DNA from 2 places in the Isoptericola hypogeus genome. Region 2 is predicted to be linked to the other one. Evidence: riboswitches for the same ligand, from Rfam matches in the RefSeq annotation. Region 2 holds a riboswitch; the other holds the start of a gene.
What was found. A riboswitch is a leader RNA that binds a small molecule or an ion and turns the genes downstream of it on or off. The one in region 2 is predicted to bind FMN.
Positions count from the first base shown of each region.

Region 1: another riboswitch for FMN. It lies ahead of ribD (bifunctional diaminohydroxyphosphoribosylaminopyrimidine deaminase/5-amino-6-(5-phosphoribosylamino)uracil reductase RibD); the one in region 2 lies ahead of pnuC (nicotinamide riboside transporter PnuC).

Region 1 covers NZ_BAAAPM010000008.1:200,241-210,895, reverse strand. The annotation lists gene ABD254_RS16660 (esterase/lipase family protein) at 21-1,508, shown strand; tRNA gene ABD254_RS16655 (tRNA-Pro) at 1,592-1,665, opposite strand; gene ribH (6,7-dimethyl-8-ribityllumazine synthase) at 1,744-2,271, opposite strand; gene ABD254_RS16645 (bifunctional 3,4-dihydroxy-2-butanone-4-phosphate synthase/GTP cyclohydrolase II) at 2,268-3,599, opposite strand; gene ABD254_RS16640 (riboflavin synthase) at 3,596-4,234, opposite strand; gene ribD (bifunctional diaminohydroxyphosphoribosylaminopyrimidine deaminase/5-amino-6-(5-phosphoribosylamino)uracil reductase RibD) at 4,238-5,338, opposite strand; FMN riboswitch at 5,468-5,597, opposite strand; gene ABD254_RS16630 (hypothetical protein) at 5,723-6,859, opposite strand; gene der (ribosome biogenesis GTPase Der) at 6,897-8,483, opposite strand; gene cmk ((d)CMP kinase) at 8,587-9,291, opposite strand; gene ABD254_RS16615 (pseudouridine synthase) at 9,375-10,313, opposite strand; gene ABD254_RS16610 (TetR/AcrR family transcriptional regulator) at 10,328-10,655, opposite strand, start outside.
Region 2 covers NZ_BAAAPM010000005.1:102,795-113,449, reverse strand. The annotation lists gene ABD254_RS13210 (mycothiol-dependent nitroreductase Rv2466c family protein) at 1-633, opposite strand, end outside; gene ABD254_RS13205 (hypothetical protein) at 890-1,129, shown strand; gene ABD254_RS13200 (class I SAM-dependent methyltransferase) at 1,410-2,573, shown strand; gene ABD254_RS13195 (TetR/AcrR family transcriptional regulator) at 2,684-3,568, shown strand; FMN riboswitch at 3,644-3,777, shown strand; gene pnuC (nicotinamide riboside transporter PnuC) at 3,912-4,631, shown strand; gene ABD254_RS13185 (HNH endonuclease signature motif containing protein) at 4,691-6,166, opposite strand; gene ABD254_RS21440 (pentapeptide repeat-containing protein) at 6,163-6,318, opposite strand; gene ABD254_RS13180 (hypothetical protein) at 6,593-7,306, opposite strand; gene ABD254_RS13175 (DeoR/GlpR family DNA-binding transcription regulator) at 7,303-8,115, opposite strand; gene ABD254_RS13170 (acyl-CoA dehydrogenase family protein) at 8,241-9,509, opposite strand; gene ABD254_RS13165 (NUDIX hydrolase) at 9,676-10,158, shown strand; gene ABD254_RS13160 (Nramp family divalent metal transporter) at 10,177-10,655, opposite strand, start outside.

The DNA of each region.
Region 1 (10,655 bases), on a different contig from region 2:
ACTACATCTACGAGGGCTTCGTGCTGCGGGCGCTGAAATCCTCCACCTACCCCTACCGGGACGCCACCAACGTCGTGGGTTTCTATCCCGAGGACGTGGCGCCACCGGCGGAGCTCCGGACGCTCTCCGAGGACGACGTGCGGGGCACGGTGGTGCTCGACCCGGAGACGGAGGAACGGGTCCTCGCCTCGGGCGTCGGTGGCACGATCTGGGTCTACCGGTACTACGACCTGCAACCCCGCGCGCTCGAGCGCTACGGCGAGGGGCTCCAGCGTCTCGTCGAGCTGATCGAACGCTCCGCGCGGCGCCACGGCGAGCCGTTCTCCGGCGTGGACGTCGTCGCGCACAGCATGGGCGGGCTCGTGGTGCGGGAAGGCCTGCGCAGCATGCAGCAGGAGCAGGACGGATCGGCCCGGCGTCTGGTGCACCGCGTGGTCACGCTCGGCACGCCGCACCGCGGCATCGCCTTCCAGCGTGCGCCCGCGTGGTTGCTGCGGATGCTGCCGCTGCTCGAGAAGGCGGAGCGCGAGCTGTCGGCGTTCGACCCGAGCAAGACGGCGTTCACCGAGTGGGCGAGATGCTTCGACGTGAAGCGGGTCCTGACCGTGGTGGGCACCAACCACCGCACCTACGGCGCCGCTGCCGCCTCGTTCGCCAACCGGCTGAGCACGTTGATCGATGAAGGAACCCTCGCGACCAACCGCAGCGACGGCCTCGTCAAACAGGCGTCCGCGCAGCTGCCCGGGGCGCCACGGACCTTCGTTCACAAGTGCCACGGAGGCCCGGACTCGCTGGTCACGTCGCGGGAGGCCTACGAGATCGCCATGCGCTTCTTCCACGGCTCGCACAAGGTGTCGCTGTGGCTGGACCAGGCCGAGGTCAGCCGCGGTGCTGACCTCTTCGGGCGGAGCGAGTTCTACCTCGGCGTGTCGATCAAGCCGCGATTCGTGGACTTCGAGCTCCTGCACCAGAGCGCCGAGGCCGAGAACTGCTACGGGCCCTTCCGTCGCGCCGATCTCTCGGACGATCTGCACGATCTCGAGACCGAGCTCGGCAAGCCGCTCGCGGAGTTCGGTGACAGGACGACGGGCTGGGCGGGGACCGATCGCCTGGTGTGGGAGGGCTGGATCGACTCGGGCCTCGCAGCCGACCCGAGCACAGCATCCACCAGGGCGCCGGCGCAGGGCCTGGTGTTCCGTCTCGACATCTACGTCGGTGAGCGTGACACCTACGGGATCGGGTTCTCCGACAACGTCGTCTTCCGCAAGCAGTACTACGCGCAGGTGTTCCCCGGCGCACCGTGGGAGCTGTACGTGCACACCGGCGAGAGATACCTGGGAACCGATGCGTCCGCCGGCCACGACTCGGTCAGCGCGCTCGCCGAACGTTCCGCGGGCGCCGAGATCCAGGAGGCGGTCGCAGTGCCCGGCCGTCCGGAGGAACGGACCTTCCGGGTCGGGGGGACCGGCTTCGGAGCGACCTTCCGGCTCCGTGTCGAGGAGGCCTGACCCCGGACGCCAATCTGATGAGCGGTTCAAGTTTCGGAAACACTTCAGGCCTGGGATTCCGCAGAATCCCAGGCCTGATTCGGTCGGGCTGACAGGATTTGAACCTGCGACCCCTTGACCCCCAGTCAAGTGCGCTACCAAGCTGCGCCACAGCCCGATCGTCCCGCTCCGTGCTGCCTGCGTGCAGGCGGCCACGTCGAGGTCCGACGTCGGCCCCGGAGGGCCGACGGAAATACTACCCCAGGTCGGGCGCTGCTCCGGCATCGACCCGGGGCCCGGCGGGAGGCGCCGCCCCGACCTCCGCCAGCACCCGCGCCGTCGCCAGCGCGGCGGCGGCGGCCTCGTAGCCCTTGTCCTCGTGCGACCCGTCGAGCCCGGCCCGATCGAGGGCCTGCGCCTCGTCGTCGCACGTCAGCAACCCGAAGCCCACGGGCACGGTGTGGTCGAGCGCCACCCGGCTGAGACCGTCGGTCGCGGCCGCGCACACGTAGTCGAAGTGCGGCGTGCCGCCGCGGATCACGACGCCCAGCGCGACGACGGCGTCGTACCCGGCGGCCGCGAGCGCCTGGGCGGCGACCGGCAGCTCGAACGACCCGGGCACGCGCACGACCCTCGCCCCGAGGACGCCGTGGTCCGCGCACGCCCGCAGCGCGCCGTCGAGCAGACCGTCCATCACGGTCCTGTGCCAGCTCGCGGCCACGACCGCGACCCGCAGGTCGGAGCAGTCGACCGGCGCCGTGGTCGGCGCCCCGGCCCCGCTCATCGGACGGCCCCGGCAGCGGCGGGCAGGGTGGTGTGCGTCATCGTTCCTCCGTCGTTCTCGTGCTCGGTCTCGCGGGAGCCCTGGGCCGGGACCCCGCCCAGGTGCGGCAGGTCGTGGCCCATGCGGTCGCGCTTGGTGCGCAGGTAGTCGTGGGCCCGCGGGCCCGCGGGCACGGCGAGCGGCAGCCGTTCGACGACGTCCACTCCCCCCTCGGCCAGCCCGTGCACCTTGGCCGGGTTGTTGGTGAGCAGCCGCACCTGCCGGGCGCCGAGGTCCCGCAGGACGTGCGCCGCCGGCGTGTAGTCGCGCGCGTCGGCAGGCAGGCCCTGGCTGAGGTTGGCGTCCACGGTGTCGAGCCCGGCGTCCTGCAGCGCGTACGCGGCGAGCTTGGCCGCCAGGCCGATCCCCCGCCCCTCGTGCCCGCGCTGGTAGACGACGACGCCGCGCCCGGCCGCCACGACGCGCCGCAGCGACTCGTCGAGCTGCGGGCCGCAGTCGCAGCGCAGGCTGCCGAACGCGTCTCCGGTCAGGCACTCCGAGTGCACCCGGGCCAGCACCGGCCCGCCCGCGGCGTCGCCGAGCCCGTCCAGGTCGCCGGCGACAAGCGCCACGTGCTCGTCCCCGGTGAGCGTGTCGCGGTAGGCGACCGCGGTGAGGTCGCCGTGCCGGGTGGGCAGCGCGGTGACGGCGACCCGCTCGACGAGCACCTCGGTGGCGCGCCGGTACGCGGCGAGGTCGGCCACGCTGATCAGCGTGAGCCCGTGCGCCTCGGCGAGCTCGCGCAGGGCCGGCCGGCGCATCATGGTGCCGTCGTCGTGCACGAGCTCGGCGAGCACGCCGGCCGTACCCCGGCCTGCCAGGCGGGCGAGGTCGACGGCGGACTCCGTGTGCCCGGGCCGCTCCAGCACGCCGCCCGGCCGCGCACGCAGCGGCAGCACGTGGCCGGGCCGGGTGAGGTCGGCTGCCTCGGACGACGCCGAGGCGAGCACGCGCGCCGTGCGTGCGCGGTCCGCGGCGCTGATCCCGGTCGTCACCCCGCGCGCGGCGTCGACGGTCACCGTGTACGCGGTGCGGTAGGCGTCCTGGTTCTCGGCCACCATGAGCGGCAGGCGCAGCCGGTCGAGCTCGTCGCCCGCCACGCCGACGCAGACCAGCCCGCTCGAGTGCCGCACGAGGAACGCCATGAGCTCGGGCGTCGCGGCGTCAGCGGCGAAGATGAGGTCGCCCTCGTTCTCCCGGTTCGCGTCGTCCATGACGACGACGGCTCGGCCGGCGGCGACGTCGGCGACCGCCCGGCCGACGCGTTCCAGCACCGCCCCGGCGCTCATCGGGCCACCCCGCCCGCGACGGCCCCGGCAGCGGGACCTGCGGCCACACCCGCGGCCAGGTGCCGCTCGACGTACTTGCTCAGCACGTCCACCTCGAGGTTCACGGCCTCGCCCACGGCGCGGTGCCCGAGCGTCGTGCGCGCGAGCGTCTCGGGGATGAGGCTCACGGTGAACGACGCGTCGCCGGCGTGCACGACGGTGAGGCTCACGCCGTCGACCGCGATCGACCCCTGCGCCACGACGTACCGCGCGAGACGCGCCGGCAGCGCGATCTCCACGACCTCCCACCGTGTGCCGGGCGTGCGCGAGAGCACGGTGCCGACGGCGTCGACGTGCCCCTGCACGACGTGCCCGCCGAGCCGGCCGCCCGCCGCGAGCGCCCGCTCCAGGTCGACCCGGTCGCCCGGTCGCCGCGCCCCCAGGCTGGTGCGCCGCAGGGTCTCGGCCATGAGGTCGGCGGTCCACGCCCCGTCCTCGATGCCGGCCACCGTCAGGCAGCAGCCGTCGACGGCGATCGAGTCGCCTGGCCTGGTGCCGTCCAGCACGGTCCGGGCGGCGACGGTCAGCCGCGCCCCGTCGTCCTGCACGTCGAGCCGGACGACGGTGCCGAGCTCCTCCACGATCCCGGTGAACATGGCTCAGCTCTCCTTCCGCGGCCGCAGCGTCAGCCGCACGGTGGTGGTGTCGGTGGGGTCGTCGGCGTCCGCGGCGAGGACCGTGGCGTCGAGCAGGTCGAGCCGCGCGGCGTCCGCGATGGTGCCCGTCCCGAGGTCGGCGACGGCGGGCTTGCCGAGCCCGATCAGGACCGGCGCGACGTACGCGACGACCTCGTCGACGAGGCCGGCGCGCCAGAACGCGGCGGCGAGCGTCGGCCCGCCCTCGAGGAGCACGCGGCGGTGCTCGCGGGCCCACAGGGCGTCCAGGACCGCGTGCGGGTCCCGGGTGCGCAGGTGGTGGACGGGCTCGCCCGCGGCAGCAGCGCGGGCGAGCCGGGAGGACGTCGGGAGGTCGCGCAGCCCGACGACGACCCGCGCGGGCTGTTCCCCGGCGAGCGGCGCGTGCCGCACGGTGAGGTCGGGGTCGTCCGCGAGCGCGGTCCCGGTCCCCACGAGGACGGCGTCGACGCCGGCGCGCAGCCGGTGCACGTCGTACCGGGCGGAGCGCCCGGTGATCCAGCGCGACGTGCCGTCGGCCGCGGCGGAGCGGCCGTCGAGGCTTGCGGCGAGCTTCCAGGTGACGAGGGGGCGGCCGAGCTCGACGGCGCGGGTCCAGCCGGCGTTGAGCGCGCGCGCCTCGTCGGCGAGCAGCCCGCCGACGACGTCGACCCCGGCGGCCCGCAGCCGCGCCGCGCCGCCGGCCGCGGCGGGGTTGGGGTCGCGCTGGGCGTGCACGACGCGCGCCACCCCCGCGTCCAGCAGGGCGTCGGCGCACGGGCCGGTGCGGCCGTGGTGCGCGCACGGCTCGAGGGTGACGACGGCGGTCGCGCCGCGGGCGGCGTCGGGGCCGTGGGCGGAGCGGGCCTGCAGGAGGGCGTCGACCTCGGCATGGGCGGTGCCCGCCCCGCGGTGGTGGCCCTCGGCGAGCACGGTGCCGTCCGGGGCGAGCAGGACGCAGCCCACGCGCGGGTTCGGCCCCCGGGAGGGGCCGTGCGCGGCGAGCTCCAGCGCCCGCCGCATCGCGGCGCGCTCGGCCGTGGTCGCCCCGGCGGCTTCAGCCGTCGTTTCGGCCGGCTGCGTCATGTCCCTGCCCCTGTCGTCCGGTCGCGGACCCCGGAGCAGGAAGGCAGGGGGACGGGTCGCCGTCCGGCGGGCCCGTCACCGAGGACGGGTGCGCCGACGTCGGGTCGGCGGCAGGCCGGACGGGAGCCGTCGCGTGCGCTTCCCATCCGGACTTTGACCGTCGGTCCAGGAGTTCCACCTGGTCAACCGGTCACTGGCAGTGACCGGGTCGCGGACTTTCACCGCCGGTTCGGAGTTTCACCGACCCCAGAGCACGCGAGCTTGTCGCTCGTCCCGCTGACCGTGCCACGGCGCCCGGGATGCTGGCAAGTCGGAGTGACGCACCTCTCGTGCCGGCGGCCGGGCGCGGCGGCCCGGGGCAGGCAGGCTGCCGACGCGATCAGGTCAGGATCGCGGTGCCGCGTCCTCGCGCCGACCGCGGCCCGGCCGCTCGGCCCGCCGCTCGTCGTCCCGGCCGAGCGCGACGCCCAGCGCGGCGAGCACCGCCAGGTCCACCACGAGCCCGGCCACGGCCACCCACTGCACCGCCCGGAACGCCAGGAGCTGCGTGACCAGCAGGCTCACCAGCACGCCGCGACGTACCCACACGGCGCCCGCGCGGTGGTCGCCCGCACCCACCAGCAGGCCCGCGACGACGCACGCCACCGTCCCCGCGACGGCGGCAAGGATCCCGGCACCGACCCAGGTCGGGACGTCCACGTCCCCCCTCACGACGCGGAGCCCGACCACCAGCGCCCCGGCAGCCGTCCCGAGGACCGCGACGACCACGACCACGGCCGCCCACCGGTGCTCGAGCGCGCCGGCGCACCACGACGCCGCCCGCCGCACGAGCCCCCGCACCGGGTCCGGGACCACCTCGTCGTCGCGGGGGACGGCCTCGACGAGCGCCGCGACCTCGTCGGCGCCCGGCTCGCCCCGCCCGCGCTCGACGAGCGACCGTGCCTCCGCCCGGTCGGCGTCCGTGAACCCGCCGGCGACCCCGGCCACGGCCCGGTCGGTGGCCACCGCCAGGTACTCGGCCGGGTGGTGCGCCCGCCGACCGTGCAGCGCCTCCACGAGCAGCACGAGGACGACCACGACGGCGTAGATGAGGGCGGCGGTCGGCGCGTAGAAGTAGTCGTTGTCGGAGGTGACGAACTTGCCGATCTCGTCGACGAACAGGCCGAAGCCCACCCCGCCCAGCACGGCGCCGAGCGAGCGCAGCACCGGCCCGACCCACGACAGCAGCACGACCACCGCGAGCGCCATGCCGAGGCCGCCCCAGAGCACGTGCGCGACGTGCAGGCCGCCGCCGCCCACCTGCGGGTATCCGGAAGCCGCGAGGAGGAATCGCGTGACGAGCACCGTCGCGACGCTCACGACGAGGAACGTGACGAGGTGACGCACGGCCGACGTGTCCCGGGCGACGCCGAGGCGCAGCAGCCGCCCGCGGCGCGGGAGCGGGTCGCCACCCGGCCGGCGCTCGGCGCCCGGCCGGTCGTCACGCCCCCGGCCGCGTCCGGTCCGGGACGGGGTGGTCATCGTCGTCCTCTCCCCTGCCTGCCGATGCGATCGACGCTCAGCGGCGGCGCTTCTCCCGCACACGCACGCTGATCTCGATGGGCGAGCCCTCGAACCCGAACGTCTCGCGCAGACGGCGCTCGATGAAGCGCCGGTAGCCCGCCTCGATGAAGCCCGTGGCGAAGATCACGAAGCGCGGCGGGCGGGTGGACGCCTGGGTGCCGAACAGGATGCGCGGCTGCTTGCCGCCCCGAAGCGGGTGCGGGTGCGCGGCCACGAGCTCGCCGAGGAACGCGTTGAGGCGCCCGGTCGGGATGCGCATGTCCCACGACTCGAGCGACGTCTCGAGGGAGCGCGCGATCCGGTCGGTGTGCCATCCGGTGCGCGCGGAGACGTTCACCCGCGGGGCCCACTGGACCTGCACCAGGTCCTTCTCGATCTCGCGCTCGAGGTACGGGCGACGGTCGTCGTCCATGAGGTCCCACTTGTTGTACGCGATCACGAGCGCGCGGCCCGCGTCCACGACCTGGGAGATGACGCGCGTGTCCTGCTCTGTCATCGGCTGGGACGCGTCCACCAGGACGACGGCGACCTCGGCCTTCTCGATCGCCGCCTGCGTGCGCAGGGACGCGTAGAAGTCCGCGCCGCGCGTCTGGTGCACCCGGCGACGGATGCCCGCCGTGTCGACGAACCAGTACGGCACGCCCTTGATCTGCACGAGCTCGTCGACAGGGTCGCGGGTGGTGCCCGCGACCTCGTCGACGACGACGCGCTCGGAACCCGCGATCTTGTTGAGCAGCGACGACTTGCCGACGTTGGGGCGCCCGATCAGCGCGACGCGGCGCGGGCCCTCCGGGCGCAGCTCGGCGTGCGCGGACGTGGTGGGCAGCGCCTTCATCGCGGCGTCCAGCAGGTCGCCGGTGCCGCGCCCGTGCAGCGCGGAGATCGGGTGCGGCTGGCCGAGGCCCAGCGCCCACAGGTACGCGGCGTCGGCCTCGCCGGACGGCCCGTCCACCTTGTTCGCGCACAGCACGACGGGCTTGCCCGAGCGGCGCAGCAGCTCCACCACCCGCTCGTCCGTCGAGGTGGCGCCCACCGTCGCGTCGACGACGAACAGCACGGCGTCCGCCAGCGCGACGGCGACCTCGGCCTGCTCCGCCACCTTGGACTCGATGCCGGCGACGTCGACCTCCCAGCCGCCCGTGTCGACGAGCGTGAACTCGCGCCCGGACCACTCGCCCGGGTAGCTCACGCGGTCGCGGGTGACGCCCGGCTTGTCCTCCACGACGGCCTCGCGGCGGCCGAGGATGCGGTTGACCAGCGTCGACTTGCCGACGTTCGGCCGGCCCACGACCGCCAGCACCGGCAGCGGGGCCCGGCCCGGACCGGCGCCGTCCTCGGCCCACTCCGCGTCGAGCAGGGCCCGGTCGGTGTCGTCGAGCTCGAAGTCCTCCAGCCCGGCACGCAGGGCGCGCTCGCGGGCCGCGTCGTCGTCCTCGCCGCCGGCGAGGGGCACGTCGTCGACGGCGACGACGGGCTCGGCGACCGGCTCGACGCCGGGCTCGACGTCCGGCGCCTCGACGTCGGGCGTCGGCTCGTCGGCGGGCGCGGCAGCAGGATAGGAGCCGTCGGCAGAAGGGGTCATGGGAGCCATTCTCCCAGGACCGGACGCGTGTCACGAACGAGACCCCCGTCACCCGGCGCGGCGGGCGGGGGACGGGGGTCTCGAGAGGGCGGTCGCGTGCCCCTCAGGCGGTGACCTGCCCGACGACGGCGAGGACGGCGTCGACGGTCTGGTCGAAGTCCAGCTCCGAGGAGTCCACGGTGACCACGCCGTCGGCGGCGACGTGGAACTGGCTCACGGTGGCGTCGTCGCGGTCGCGCCGCAGCACCTGGTCGCGGGTGGCCTCGACGGCGGAGTCGTCGGCGGCCCCGTGCACCTCCAGGGAGCGGCGGCGCAGCCGGGCCTCCTCGCTGGCGGTGAGCAGGACACGCGCGTCGGCGTCGGGCGCGACCACGGTCGTGATGTCGCGCCCCTCGGCCACGATGCCGCGCCCCGCGGCGAAGCCCTCGGGGGCCTGCTCGGCCTCGATGACCTGGCGCTGGCGGCGGCGGAGCTCCGCGCGCACGTCCAGGTTCGTCGCGACGGCCGAGACGGCCGTGGACACCTCGGTGGTGCGGATCGCCTCCGCCACGTCGCGCCCGTCCAGGTGCACTGTGGGCCCGCTCGGGTCCAGGCCCATCTCGAGCGGCATGACCCGGACCGCGTGCGCGACGGCCGCCTGGTCCGACAGGTCCGTCCCGCGCCCGACGCACCACAGCGTCGCCGCCCGATACATCGCCCCGGTGTCGAGGTACGCGAGCCCGAGCCGGGCGGCCACCGCCTTGGAGACGCTGGACTTGCCGGATCCGGAGGGACCGTCGACGGCGATGACGACCACGTGACTGCTCACCTTCTGTCGTTGTGCTTCGGTTGTCGTGCGCGCCTGCGCGAGGCGTTGCGGGTGTTCGGGGTCTGCTCGGCGCGGTCCGCCGGTCACATGTCGACGGAGCGCATCAGGGTGCCGAGCTCGGTGCGCCCGAGCACCCGCGAGCGCCCGGCCCGCAGGTCGCCGAGCGCGATCGGGCCGATGCGCGTGCGCACCAGACGGGTCACCGGGAAGCCGACGGCGTCGAGCATGCGGCGCACGATGCGGTTGCGGCCCTCGTGCAGCACGACCTCGAGCATGGTCGCCCCCGGCATCGCGTCCACGACGCGCACCTTGTCCATGCGCGCCGGGCCGTCCTCCAGCTCGACGCCGGACGTGAGCGCCTTTGCGTGGCGCGGGTGGAAATCCCCGCCGCCGACGGACACCAGGTAGGTCTTGGGGATCTCGTACCGCGGGTGCGCGAGCCGGTTGGCCAGCTCGCCGTCGTTGGTCAGCAGCAGCAGGCCCTCGCTGTCGGCGTCGAGGCGGCCCACGTGGAACAGCCGCTCCGGCCGGTCCTTCACCAGGTCGCCCACGGACGGCCGCCCGTCGGGGTCGCTCATCGTCGACACGACGCCGAGCGGCTTGTTCAGCACCAGCGTCACCTTGGAGGCGTCGAGCTGGACGCGCAGACCGTCCACGTGCACCGCGGCCGTCGCCGGGTCGACACGCACGCCGAGCTCCGTCACCAGGACGCCGTCGACCTCGACGTGGCCCTCCGCGATGAGCTCCTCGCACTTGCGGCGCGAGCCGAGCCCCGCCTGCGCGAGCACCTTCTGCAGCCGCACGCCGTCGGCGACGTGCACGTCCCGGTCGTCGTCGGCGCCGGTGCCGGCCCGCGGCGGCCGGCTCGGTCGCTGGGGCTTGCTCGATCGCTGCGGCTTGCTCGACCCCGCTCCCCGCCGGGAAGATCCGCGGGGGCCGCCGGGCTGCTGCCGGGCGCCGTCCGACGGCTGGCCGGAGGGACGGGGGGTGCGGCGGCTCCCGCCGCGGCGTTCGGTGCTCATGGTCACCGATTCTCTCAGGTCACGCCGGTCCTGCCGGACGTGACGCCTCCCGGACCTCCTGCGGCCCGGCGGTGCGCGGCCAGCACGGCGGCGAACGCGCCCGCCAGCCTCGGTCCGACTGCTGTCGCGTCCCCCATGTCGCCGCACACCATGGCACCGTCGCGGACCATCATCAGCTCCGCCGCGGCCGCGTCCGGCTCGGGGGCGCCGGCGCCCCGCGCGACGCCGGCGAAGAAGCCCGCGTACGACGCGCGGTGCCGCGCGACGACGGCGCGCGCGGGATGGTCCGCGTCGGCGAGCTCCGCCCCCGCGTTCACGAAGGAGCAGCCGCGGAACCGCGGG
Region 2 (10,655 bases):
CAGCGCACGCGCGCCGTCGAAGATCCGCACCGCCTCGTCGCCCTTTGGCACGCGGGTGAGGACAGGGCCGAAGAACGCGACGCCGTCGACGTGGATCGTGGGCGTGCCGACGTCTTCCCCGACGGGCTTCATGCCGGACTCGTGCGAGGCGGCGAGGGCCTCGTCGTAGGCGCCGGACACCGCGGCCTCGGCCAGCTCGGCGGGCAGACCGGCCTCCGCGAGCGCTTCGCGCGCGACGTCGTCGAGGTCCTCGCGCTCGCCCGGGTGGATGCGGGTGCCGGCGGCGGTGTAAAAGGCAGCGAACGCGTCGGGACCGTGGTCGACCTGCACGGCGGCGGCGACGCGGCCGATGCCGCGCGAGCGCTCGATCCGGGCCCGGTAGTCGGCCGGGATGTCCCGGTCCGAGTTCAGCAGGTACAGGCTCATCAGACGGAACGTGAGCTGCAGCTCACGCTGGGCCGCGACCTCGAGCGCCCAGCGCGACGTGATCCACGCGAACGGACACAGCGGGTCGACGTAGACGTCGACCACTGGCACGTCGACACCGGGCGCGTCGACATCGGGCGCGGGGTCGGCGGCGGGAAGGTCGTGGGCGGGAGCGGTCTCAGGTGCGGTGGAGGTCCCGGAAGTCACGCCCGCCACCCTACCCACGCCCCGGCCGACCGAGTCCACCAGGCCCGTCCCCGTCGTGGAGCAGGCCCGTCCCGTTCGCCGACCACCCGCTTCGCCGTCGTCGACCATGCGTTTCGCCGTCGTCGACCATGCGGTTGGTCCGGGTTTCGGCCTGCCGATCCGGGACCAACCACATGCTCGGCATCCCGGACGGGCATGTTCGACCCGGAGGGGCAGGTTCGACGCGATGCGATGCGACGTGGGTAGGGTCGGGGACGTGCGCAGGGTGCAGTGGTCGAGCGTCGCGACCGTCTTCGGCGCGGCCGCGGTGGCGCTCGTCATGCTCGTGGTCGCGCTGCGCGGCCGCTTATGGGCGTGGATCCCGTTCGTCATCGCCGCGGGCGTGGCGGTGCGCGAGGTGCGCTACCTGCAGCGAGCGCGGCGCCCCGCCGACGCAGGCTTCGACGAGGACCGCCGCGGCGACGGCCGCCCGGGCACCCGCTCTCGCCGCGGCTGAGCTGCCATCTCGCTGAGCCATCTCCACAGGCCCCCTCCCCAGGCCGCCAACTCGCCAGGCCGCCAACTCCGCAGGCGCTCGCGGGCACGCAGCGCCGGGCCTTGCCGCCAACTCCCCAGGCCGCCACCTCCCCCGGCCGCCATCTCCCGGGCCGGCGAGTCACCCGCTCCGGACATCGACGCCCGAGAGCCCCGGGGCTAGCGTCGAGGAGGGCGGCGCCGCCCGACGACGCCCCGTCGTGCTCGCGCCGCGCGCGGGCACCGGCACGGAGGCCATCGCCATGGGGAAGACCGAGCCCACCCTCGCCGCGACGCAGGGCGGCGCGCCGCCGACGTCCGAGGAGTTCGCCGAGCGGTTCCTCGACTCCTGGCTCGGGGCGATCGACATGCTGGCGGTACACGTCGGCGACCGGCTCGGCTGGTACCGCGCGCTCGCGGAGGCCGGGCCGCTCACGTCCGCGGGCCTAGCGGCTGCGACGGGCACGGCGGAACGGTACGCGCGCGAGTGGCTCGAGCAGCAGGCTGCGTCGGGGATCCTCGTCGTCGACGACCCCGGCACGGCACCGCCGCACGACGGCGACGAGCCGTCGTCCGTCAGCATGCAGGAGGCCGGCCGGGCGCGCACGTACGCGCTGCCCGACGCCCACGCCGACGCCCTCACCGACCCCTCGTCGCTGTCCTACCTGGCGCCGCTCGCACGGTTCGTCGGGGCGATCGGCGCGAGGCTGCCCCAGCTCCTCGACGCCTACCGGACCGGGGGCGGGGTGTCGTGGGACCGGTTCGGCGACGACGCCCGGCAGGCGCAGGCCGACGTCAACAGGCCGTTGTTCACCCAGCAGCTCGCGCCGGCGCTCGCGACCCTCCCGGCGGTCCACGAGCTGCTGTCCCGGCCCGGGGCGCGGATCGTCGACGTCGGCTGCGGCTTCGGCTGGTCCACGCTCGCGCTCGCCCGCGCCTACCCCGACGCCGAGGTCCACGGGCTCGACGTCGACCGGCCGTCCGTGGAGGCTGCCCGGGCGGCCGCGACCGAGGCCGGCCTCGACGGCCGGGTCACGATCCACCTGGCCGACGCCGCCGAGCTCGCGGCCGGACAGCCCTTCGACGCCGCGTTCGCCTTCGAGTGCGTGCACGACCTACCGCGGCCGGTCGCCGTCCTGGACGCCGTGCGACGGGCGGTGCGGCCGGGCGGGGTGGTCGTCGTCATGGACGAGGCAGTGGGCGAACGGTTCAGCGCCCCGGCGGACGACGTCGACCGGCTCATGTACGGGTACAGCCTGTTCGTCTGCCTGCCCGACGGGCTGGCGACTTCGCCCTCGGTCGGGACGGGGACGGTCATGCGCCCGGCAACGCTGCGACGGTACGCGCGCGAGGCCGGTTTCTCCGACGTCGAGGTGTTGCCGGTCGACGACTTCGGCTTCTTCCGTTTCTACCGGCTGCTGATGTGACGACAGCTGGGTGAGCATCCAGGGAGAGCGCCGAGGGCCGTGCCCGGCGGGTGCGAGCGTCGACGGGAGGGCGCGACGGACGGGCTGCCGCGCGGAGTAACCTCCGTCCCATGACCGCCGTCCGGACGCACACCCACGCCCAGGCCGTCGACGCCGCGATCGACCTGTTCTCGCGCAAGGGCTACGAGCAGACCACCGTCGAGGAGATCGCCGACGCCGCGCAGGTCAGCCGCGCCACGTTCTTCCGCCGCTTCCGCTCCAAGGAGGACGTGATCTTCGCCGACCACGAGCTCCTGCTGGAGGAGGTCGTGGTCCTGCTCGCCGAGACCCGACCCGAGGCCCGCGCCAGCGAGGAGTCCGGCCGCGCTCCCGAGCGCGCATGGGACCCAGCCACCGATCCGTACCTCGAGGTGTGCCGGGCCGCACGCCTCGTGTTCGACCATCACGTGGGCCAGCGCGAGACGTCGATCGCCCGCCATCGGCTGCTGCAGCAGGTGCCCGCCCTGCGCGACCGCGAGCTCGTCACGACGCATCGCTACGAGCGCGCCTTCACTGCCTACCTCCGGGACACGCTGCCGCCGGACCGGTCGATGACCACGATGTCGATCGCGTTCGCGGCCTCCGTCGTCGCAGTGCACAACGCGATCCTGCGCCGGTGGCTGCGCAACCCGCACCTGGATCTCCGGCCCGAGCTGGAGGAGGCGTTCCTCGACCTGCGCCGGGTGGCGGTCGCCCCGCTCCCCCGGTCGGACGACGACGCCCGGCCGGCCACCTCTGCCGCTGCTGCCGCTCCGGGAGCCGAGGGCGAGAACGCGGAGGCCGGCGGCGAGCGGGCCCGAGACACCGACGCCATCGAGATCGCGGCCGGCGACGAAGGCTCCGCGGTGCGGACACGCACGTCGGGAACCGACGGCCGACGGGTCGTCGTCACGGTGCTCGAGCCCGGGGCGGGCCCGGACGCCGTCGCGCGCGCGGTTCGGGACGCCCTGGCCTGACTCGCCTGGGAATGGGGGTGTGGCATCCTGCGTTGTGCAGGACGCCGCCGGGACCTCCGGCGGTGAGACACGCACGTACGTGCTCCGGGGTCGGTGCAATTCCGAGCCGGCGGTGACAGCCCGCGACCCGCGCCTCCTTCGGGAGCCGTGGTTGACCTGGTGGAACTCCAGGGCCGACGGTGAAAGTCCGGATGGGAGGCAGCACGTGCGGCGCACGCCCGGCGACGGGTGGGCGCCGCCCGGTCGTCGTGTCGTCGGCAGGGCCGCCCGCGCAGCGGGACCCTTCGTCGACGGCCGCCGTCCGTCCCCCCGGATGCCGCACGGCTGACCGGGAGAGGAATCGATGGACGCGATCGACGCGTTCTTCAACGCCACGCTGACCATCGGCGACCAGCAGATGTCGTGGCGCGAGATCGTCGGCAACGGCTTCGGGCTCGCCTCGGCGCTGGGTGGCATGCGCCGCAAGGTGTGGGCGTGGCCCGTCGGCATCGTCGGGAACCTGGTGCTGTTCACGGTGTTCATGGGCTCGTGGTTCGGCGACACGAGCCGCGCCGACATGCTCGGCCAGGCCGGCCGGCAGGTGATGTTCCTGATCGTGTCGATCTACGGCTGGGTGCAGTGGCGCCGTACGCAGCGCGCGGACCTCGAGCTGCGCGCCGACGGCAAGATCCCCGCCGAGGGCGGCTCGGCGGTGCACCCGCACTGGGCGTCGTGGCCCCAACGGATCGGCATCGTCGTCGTGATGGTGGGCGGCACGCTGCTCCTCACCCCCCTGTTCCGCTCCCTCGGGTCCTACGAGCCCGTGTGGTCCGACGCCTGGATCTTCATGGGCTCCCTCGTCGCCACGTACGGCATGGCCAAGGGCTGGGTCGAGTTCTGGCTCGTGTGGGTCGCGGTGGACATCGTCGGCGTGCCGCTGCTCTGGTCCGCCGAGTACTACGCGACGGCGCTGATGTACGTCTTCTACGGCGTCTTCACGCTGACCGGGTTCTTCGTCTGGTGGCGCGTGCACCGGCGCGAGCAGGCCGGGACGTCCCCGACCTCGGCGGCGTCGCACCCCTGACGCACGCCTCGCCTGGGACGAGGGCGCACCGTAGCCCTCGCTCCACCGGCGCCGATCCCTCACGCCGCACTCCGCGTCGGGTCGGTGATCCTTCGGCCGTGGCGGTCGGAGAACTGCCACTGCTGGCGCGGTTCGACGGAGGGACTGACCTCGCGACTCCAACGCATGGTGATGCCCTGGGAGTCGACGACGTCGTGGTGGTGCCAGCACAACAGAGCGGAGTTCTCGGCCGAGGTCGTGCCGCCGTCCGCCCAGTGCGACACGGCGTGGTGCACCTCGCAACGTTGCGGCGGCTCGTCGCAGCCGGGCCAGGTGCATCGCCGGTCCCTGGCGATCACCGCCCGGCGCAGCTGCCCGGTGACGGTGCGCTGAGCGCGTCCGACGTCGAGCACCTGCGAGTCCGTACCGAAGACGATGCGGGTCACCTCGCTGTCGCACGCCAGCCTGCGCAGCAGCGAGGCGGGGACCGGAGAGTCGTGGTCGGGGAAGGCGGGGAGCGAGTCCCCCTCGGGGCCCACCAACCGCCTCGCGTCGACTCCCGCCGGAGCAGTGCCCTGCCAGGCCGGGCGCGCACCCTCGTCAACCGCACCGCCCGAACCCCGGCCTCGGCCGGCGAGCGCCCGCAGCTCGGTGAGCGACACCGTGACGTTCAGGTGCGGACGGACGGAGGCTCCGGTGCCGACGGCGGCGTTGTCGAGGGCGATGCGCGCCAGGTCGGCGATCCCCTGTGCTCGCCGTTGCGTGGCCGTCCGCCGGTCGGCGGCGGCGGGGCGGCCCACCACGGCGTGTAGCGCCGCGCGGACCGCCTGCCCGTGCTCCACCGTCAGAAATCCCGCCACGTGGTAGCCGTCCCAGGTCGGAGAGACCTCGAGGAACTCCCTCTCCCGCGCACGGTCGTACCCGCGCTCGTCCGACTCGGGATCGGCCACGTGCGCGAACCTCTTCACGAGGCGGCGGAACTGCCCCGCCGAGCGCGCGTCCGCGAGAGCGACGAGCACCTCTTCCCCGGTCGGCGACGAGGCCGCGCCGGGTCCGCGACCGTCGAGGTCGGATTCGGCCTCTGCGCCCTGCCCGAGGCCGGACCCGGAGTCCGCGTCGACCGGCGCGGCGAGCGCCGCGCGTCGGGTCTCGGACGTGGGCGCGACGTCCACCATCGCCCGCACGTGATCGGCGCCGATCGCCCCGGCGAGCGCGGCCCTCGCGGTAGCGGGGAGCACGTCGCGCAAGGTCCGGGCCATCCGCACGTCCCGGCGCGACGTCGCGAGCCCCACGCCCTCGGCGAGGGAGAGCCAGTGGGCGAACGACCGGGCGCCGCCCACCGCCCACCACCCCTCGGCCTCCAGCGCGGGCAGGACCCGCAGCCGCACGGCCTCGATCCGCGCTCCCTGAGCGCGCAGCGACCGGGAGACGTCGGCCAGGGCGCGCCCGCCGAGCTCGGCCAGGCCTCCGGAAACCACCGCCCCCACGAGCGCCTCCACTCCCGCCGCGATCAGCTGCAGCGCAGCCGCGACCTCGCGGCCACCGTCGGCGCTCACCGCATCGCCCGGCCCAACGTCGCCCGGCTCAACGTCGCCCGGCTCAACGTCGCCCGGCTCAACGTCGCCCGGCTCAACGTCGCCCGGCTCAACGTCGCCCGGCTCAACGTCGCCCGGCTCAACGTCGCCCGGCTCAACGTCGCCCGGCTCAACGTCGCCCACCGCCGTCATGCGCCCTCCCGCCACGCTCGGGTGCCGTGCGGCACCGACCTCCCCGGACGAATGCTCGACCGGTACGGGAACGCTATCGAACACCAGTTCGACACGGTAGGGATCGTTGCGGGCCTGTGGACGACCAGCCGCTGTGCACGGCGTCAGGGCCGCCCGGCGCCGCGATGTGGCCGGAGCGCCTAGGCGGACGTTCGCTCAGAGCGAACAAGCCCGCGGAAGCCGTCCGCCCAGAGAACGGTCACAGCATTGGAGGAGTCAGTCGTCGATGTCGAGGACGGTCGACAGATCTGCCGGCCGGGCGTCCATCCCGGGCGTCGACAGGACGGTCCCGACCAGCTCGCACGATCCACCCACCGCCATCTCCCGCGTGTACTCGGGGACGGCGAGGAACCACGACCGGTCGTGCGGCCACACGAGGGATGGCGGCTCCCCGAACTGCCGGAGCGCCGTCGCCGACCGGAGCGGCCCGGTCCACAGGAACCGAGCCATGTAGGGGGTGTCCAGCGGTTCCGTGGCCGGTCGTTCAAGCCGCATCCCGGCGAGTGCGGCCGAGACCTCGGACTGCACCGCGCGAAGTTCGTCACGAACGGCGGCTGCGCGCCGCCCGCGCTGCCACCAGCGGGGTCGCTCGTCGGACGCCACGAGCGCCGCCATCCCGGGAGCTGTGGCCGGGTCGCCCCCGTGGTCGTACAGGAAGCCCCACCCCTCCCACAGGCCGACGTGGACGGGCTGGTCGCCGGTGTGCGGCGCGAGCACGTCGAGCAGGGCCTCCAGCCGGTCGTCCGCGGCGCGCACCCGGACCGCGCCATCCTCGTCCAGCGGGTACGGGACGACCGCGTACGCGTCGTACCCACGCGGCACGTGCGCCTCGACCGCCGCGCCCGGATCGCCGAGCAACGGCAGGATCCACTCCCCCGCCGAAGGGTCGTCGTCCCAGCGCGCCCCGGCCCTGGCGAGGGCGTCGTTCACGACCCTGCTGCCTCGACCCCCGGCTCGGCGACGACGACCTCCACGCCGTGCTCGCCGAACGCCTCGCGCACGTCGGTGCCGGGATCGACGTCGGTGAGCAGCACGTCGAACCGGGACGGGTCGCAGATCATGGCGAACGCCGACGCCCCCAGCTTGGAGGAGTCGGCCACCACGACGACCCGCTCCGCCCGGGCCGCCAGCTCGCTGTTGACCGCCGCCTCCCCCTCGTGGTGCGCCATCGCGCCGCGCCGCGGATCGACGGCGTCCACCCCCAGGAACGCGATGTCGACCCACACCCGTTCCAGAGTCGGAGCGGTGAGGGGTCCGATCAGCTCGTAGGACTGCGGCCGGGCGACGCCGCCCACGACGAGGATCTTCACCTGGGGACGCACCGCGAGCTCGGTGGCGATGTTGAGCGCGTTGGTGACGACGGTGACGACGGGGCTCCCCGAGCCGGCGGCGAGGTCGCGCCGGCTCGCGATCGCCCGGGCGACCTCGTGGGTCGTGGTGCCGCCGTTGAGCGCGATCGTGCTGCCGATCGGCACCATCCCGGCGGCAGCGGCGGCGATCCGCCGCTTGCCGTCGGCGTTCCGCGCGATCTTGTAGCTGACCGGCAGGTCGAGGGACGCCGACCCCGAGACCACACCGCCGTGCGTGCGGGTCAGCAGCTGCTGCTGCGCGAGGTGGTCGAAATCCCGGCGCACCGTGGCGACCGACACGCCCAGGCGGACCGCAGCCTCCTCGACCCCAAGCTGCCCCCGCTCGGCGACGAGCTCGAGGATGTCATTGAGACGCTGGTGTCGCGACATGCCGCTCATCCTTCCCTATCAGGCAGGACGGCGGCCTCAGGCGAACGCCGGGTCTTCGCCGCATTCACCCTCGGCTCCGCTCCAGGCGCGTGCCTCGTCCCTCAGCCCCCACCCTCCGCTGCGCCTCAGGCGAACGCGGAGACCCCGGTGATGTCGCGACCCACGATGAGCGCCTGCATCGACTCCGTGCCCTCGTACGTGTGCAGCGCCTCGATGTCGGCGAAGTGCCGCGCGACCCGGTTGCCGAGCAGGATGCCGTTGCCGCCGAGCATGTCGCGGGCGACGGCCGCCACCTCGCGGGCCTGGCGGGTCGTCGTGTACTTCGCGAGCGACGCCTGCTCGCCCGTCAGGGTGCCGGCGTCGGCGAGCCGCGCGACCTGCGCGACCAGCAGCTGCATCTGCGTGACCAGCGACAGCATCCGGGTGAGGCGCTCCTGCACCATCTGGTTCTTCGCGAGCGGCCGGCCGAACTGGATGCGCTGCGTCGCGTAGGCGACGGCCGACTCGTAGCAGGCGACGGCGTGCCCGACGGCGGACCAGGCGACGGCGAGGCGCGTGGCGAACAGCACCGCGGCGGTCGCCTTGAACGACGTGGCGCCGGGCAGCGCGGCGTCGGCGGGCACGAAGACGTCGTCGAGCGCGATGTGCGCCTGCCAGATGGCGCGCAGCGAGACCTTGCCCTCGATCGTCGTGGCGGTGTACCCGGGGGCGTCCTGCGGGACGACGAAGCCGTGCACCTGGTTGTCGCCGGTCCCTCCTGAGCCTGTCGAAGGGTCGTCCCCGACCAGGCGGGCCCAGACGACGGTGATGTCGCCGCAGGAGCCGAAGCCGATCCACTTCTTCTCGCCGTCGATGACGTAGCCCTCGACGCCGTCGCGCGTCTCCCTGCGGGCCGTCGTCTCGAGCGAGACCGAGTCCGAGCCGTGGGTGGGCTCGGTGAGCGCGAACGCGCCGAGGATCTCGCCGCGCGCCATGGGCTCGGCGTACCGCTCGACCTGCTCGGGCGAGCCGTGCATGACGATCGAGCGCAGCGCGAGGCCGCCCTGGACGCCGCAGATCGTGGCGACCGAGCCGTCGCCGCGCGACATCTCCATGCTGGCCAGGCCCTCGGCCATGAAGCTCACCCGGGGGCGGCCCGGGACGTCGACGCCGTCGCGCAGGAAGTCGCGCTCGGCGAGCTTCTTGACCAGCTCGAACGGAACCTCGGCGCGCTCCCAGTAGCCGTCGATGACGGGCAGCACCTCGTCCTGGACGAACTCGCGGACGGCGAGCTGGTGCGCCCGCTCCTCGGGGGCGACGTCCGCGAACGCGCCGACGTAGTCGAGGTCGAGGGGCTGCGACAGGTCGTAGTCGGGGGCGGTCACGCCGGGCATGACGGGGGCGGGGCGGGTCATCGACGACCTCTCTCTGCGCGGGGGTCCTGGCGGGCCCGGTGAGAAGGATGACCGGCGTCGCCAAGGCTGGTGGATTGGCGACGCCGGTCTGCGCCCATCGTGACCCGCGACGGCGTCTCACGTCAAGCGATACCCCGTCTCAGTCGCGGGGCGCGACACTGGCCGGATGGCGACGACGAGCGCGGGGCTGCTTCTTTACCGGACGACGCCTGACGGCGGGATCGAGGTCCTGCTCGGCCACATGGGCGGCCCGTTCTGGGCGCGCAAGGACGAGGGGGCGTGGTCGGTCCTCAAGGGCGAGCTCGACCCCGACGAGGAGCCGCACGCGGCGGCGCTGCGCGAGGCGGCCGAGGAGCTCGGCCTGCCGCTCCCGCCGCCGTCCGTCCCGGACCTCGACCTCGGCGAGGTCCGCCAGCGCTCCGGCAAGCGGGTGCTCGCCTGGGCACGCGAGTGGCCGGCCCCAGGTCCGGACCTGGGACAGGTCCGCAGCAACACCGTGGATATCGAGTGGCCGCCGCGCTCGGGCCGCAGGATGGAGGTCCCGGAGATCGACCGGGCCGCCTGGTTCGCGCCCGACGACGCCCGTCGCGTCGTCGTGAGCGCGCAGGCCGCGTTCGTCGACCGCCTCGAGGCCGCGGCCCGCCGATAGCGCGCGCCACCTCGCGGGTCAGCCGGTGAACGTCAGCCAGAGCAGGGCCACGTTGAGCGCGACGATCACGCCCGCGATCAGCCAGGCGGCCACCTGCGTGGCGAGCCCGTTGCGGTGCTCCCCGAGCAGCCCCGCCTCCCGGGTCAGCCTCACCAGCGGGATCATGGCGAACGGGATGCCGAAGCTCAGTACGACCTGGCTGATCACCAGCAGCCAGGTCGGCGAGACGCCGGTGGCGAGCAGCACGATCGCGGGGACCAGGGTCACGACCCGGCGCGCGAGCAGCGAGACGCGCACGTGCAGCAGTCCGGCCATGATCTCGGCGCCGGCGTACGCGCCGACCGACGTCGACGCCAGGCCGGACGCCAGGAGCCCGACCCCGAAGAGCACGGCCACGACCGGCCCGAGCGACTCGGCGATCGCAGCGTGAGCGCCCTCGATCGAGTCCGTCCCGGCCCGGCCGGGGAGGTTCGCCGCGGCGAGCAGCAGCATCGCGA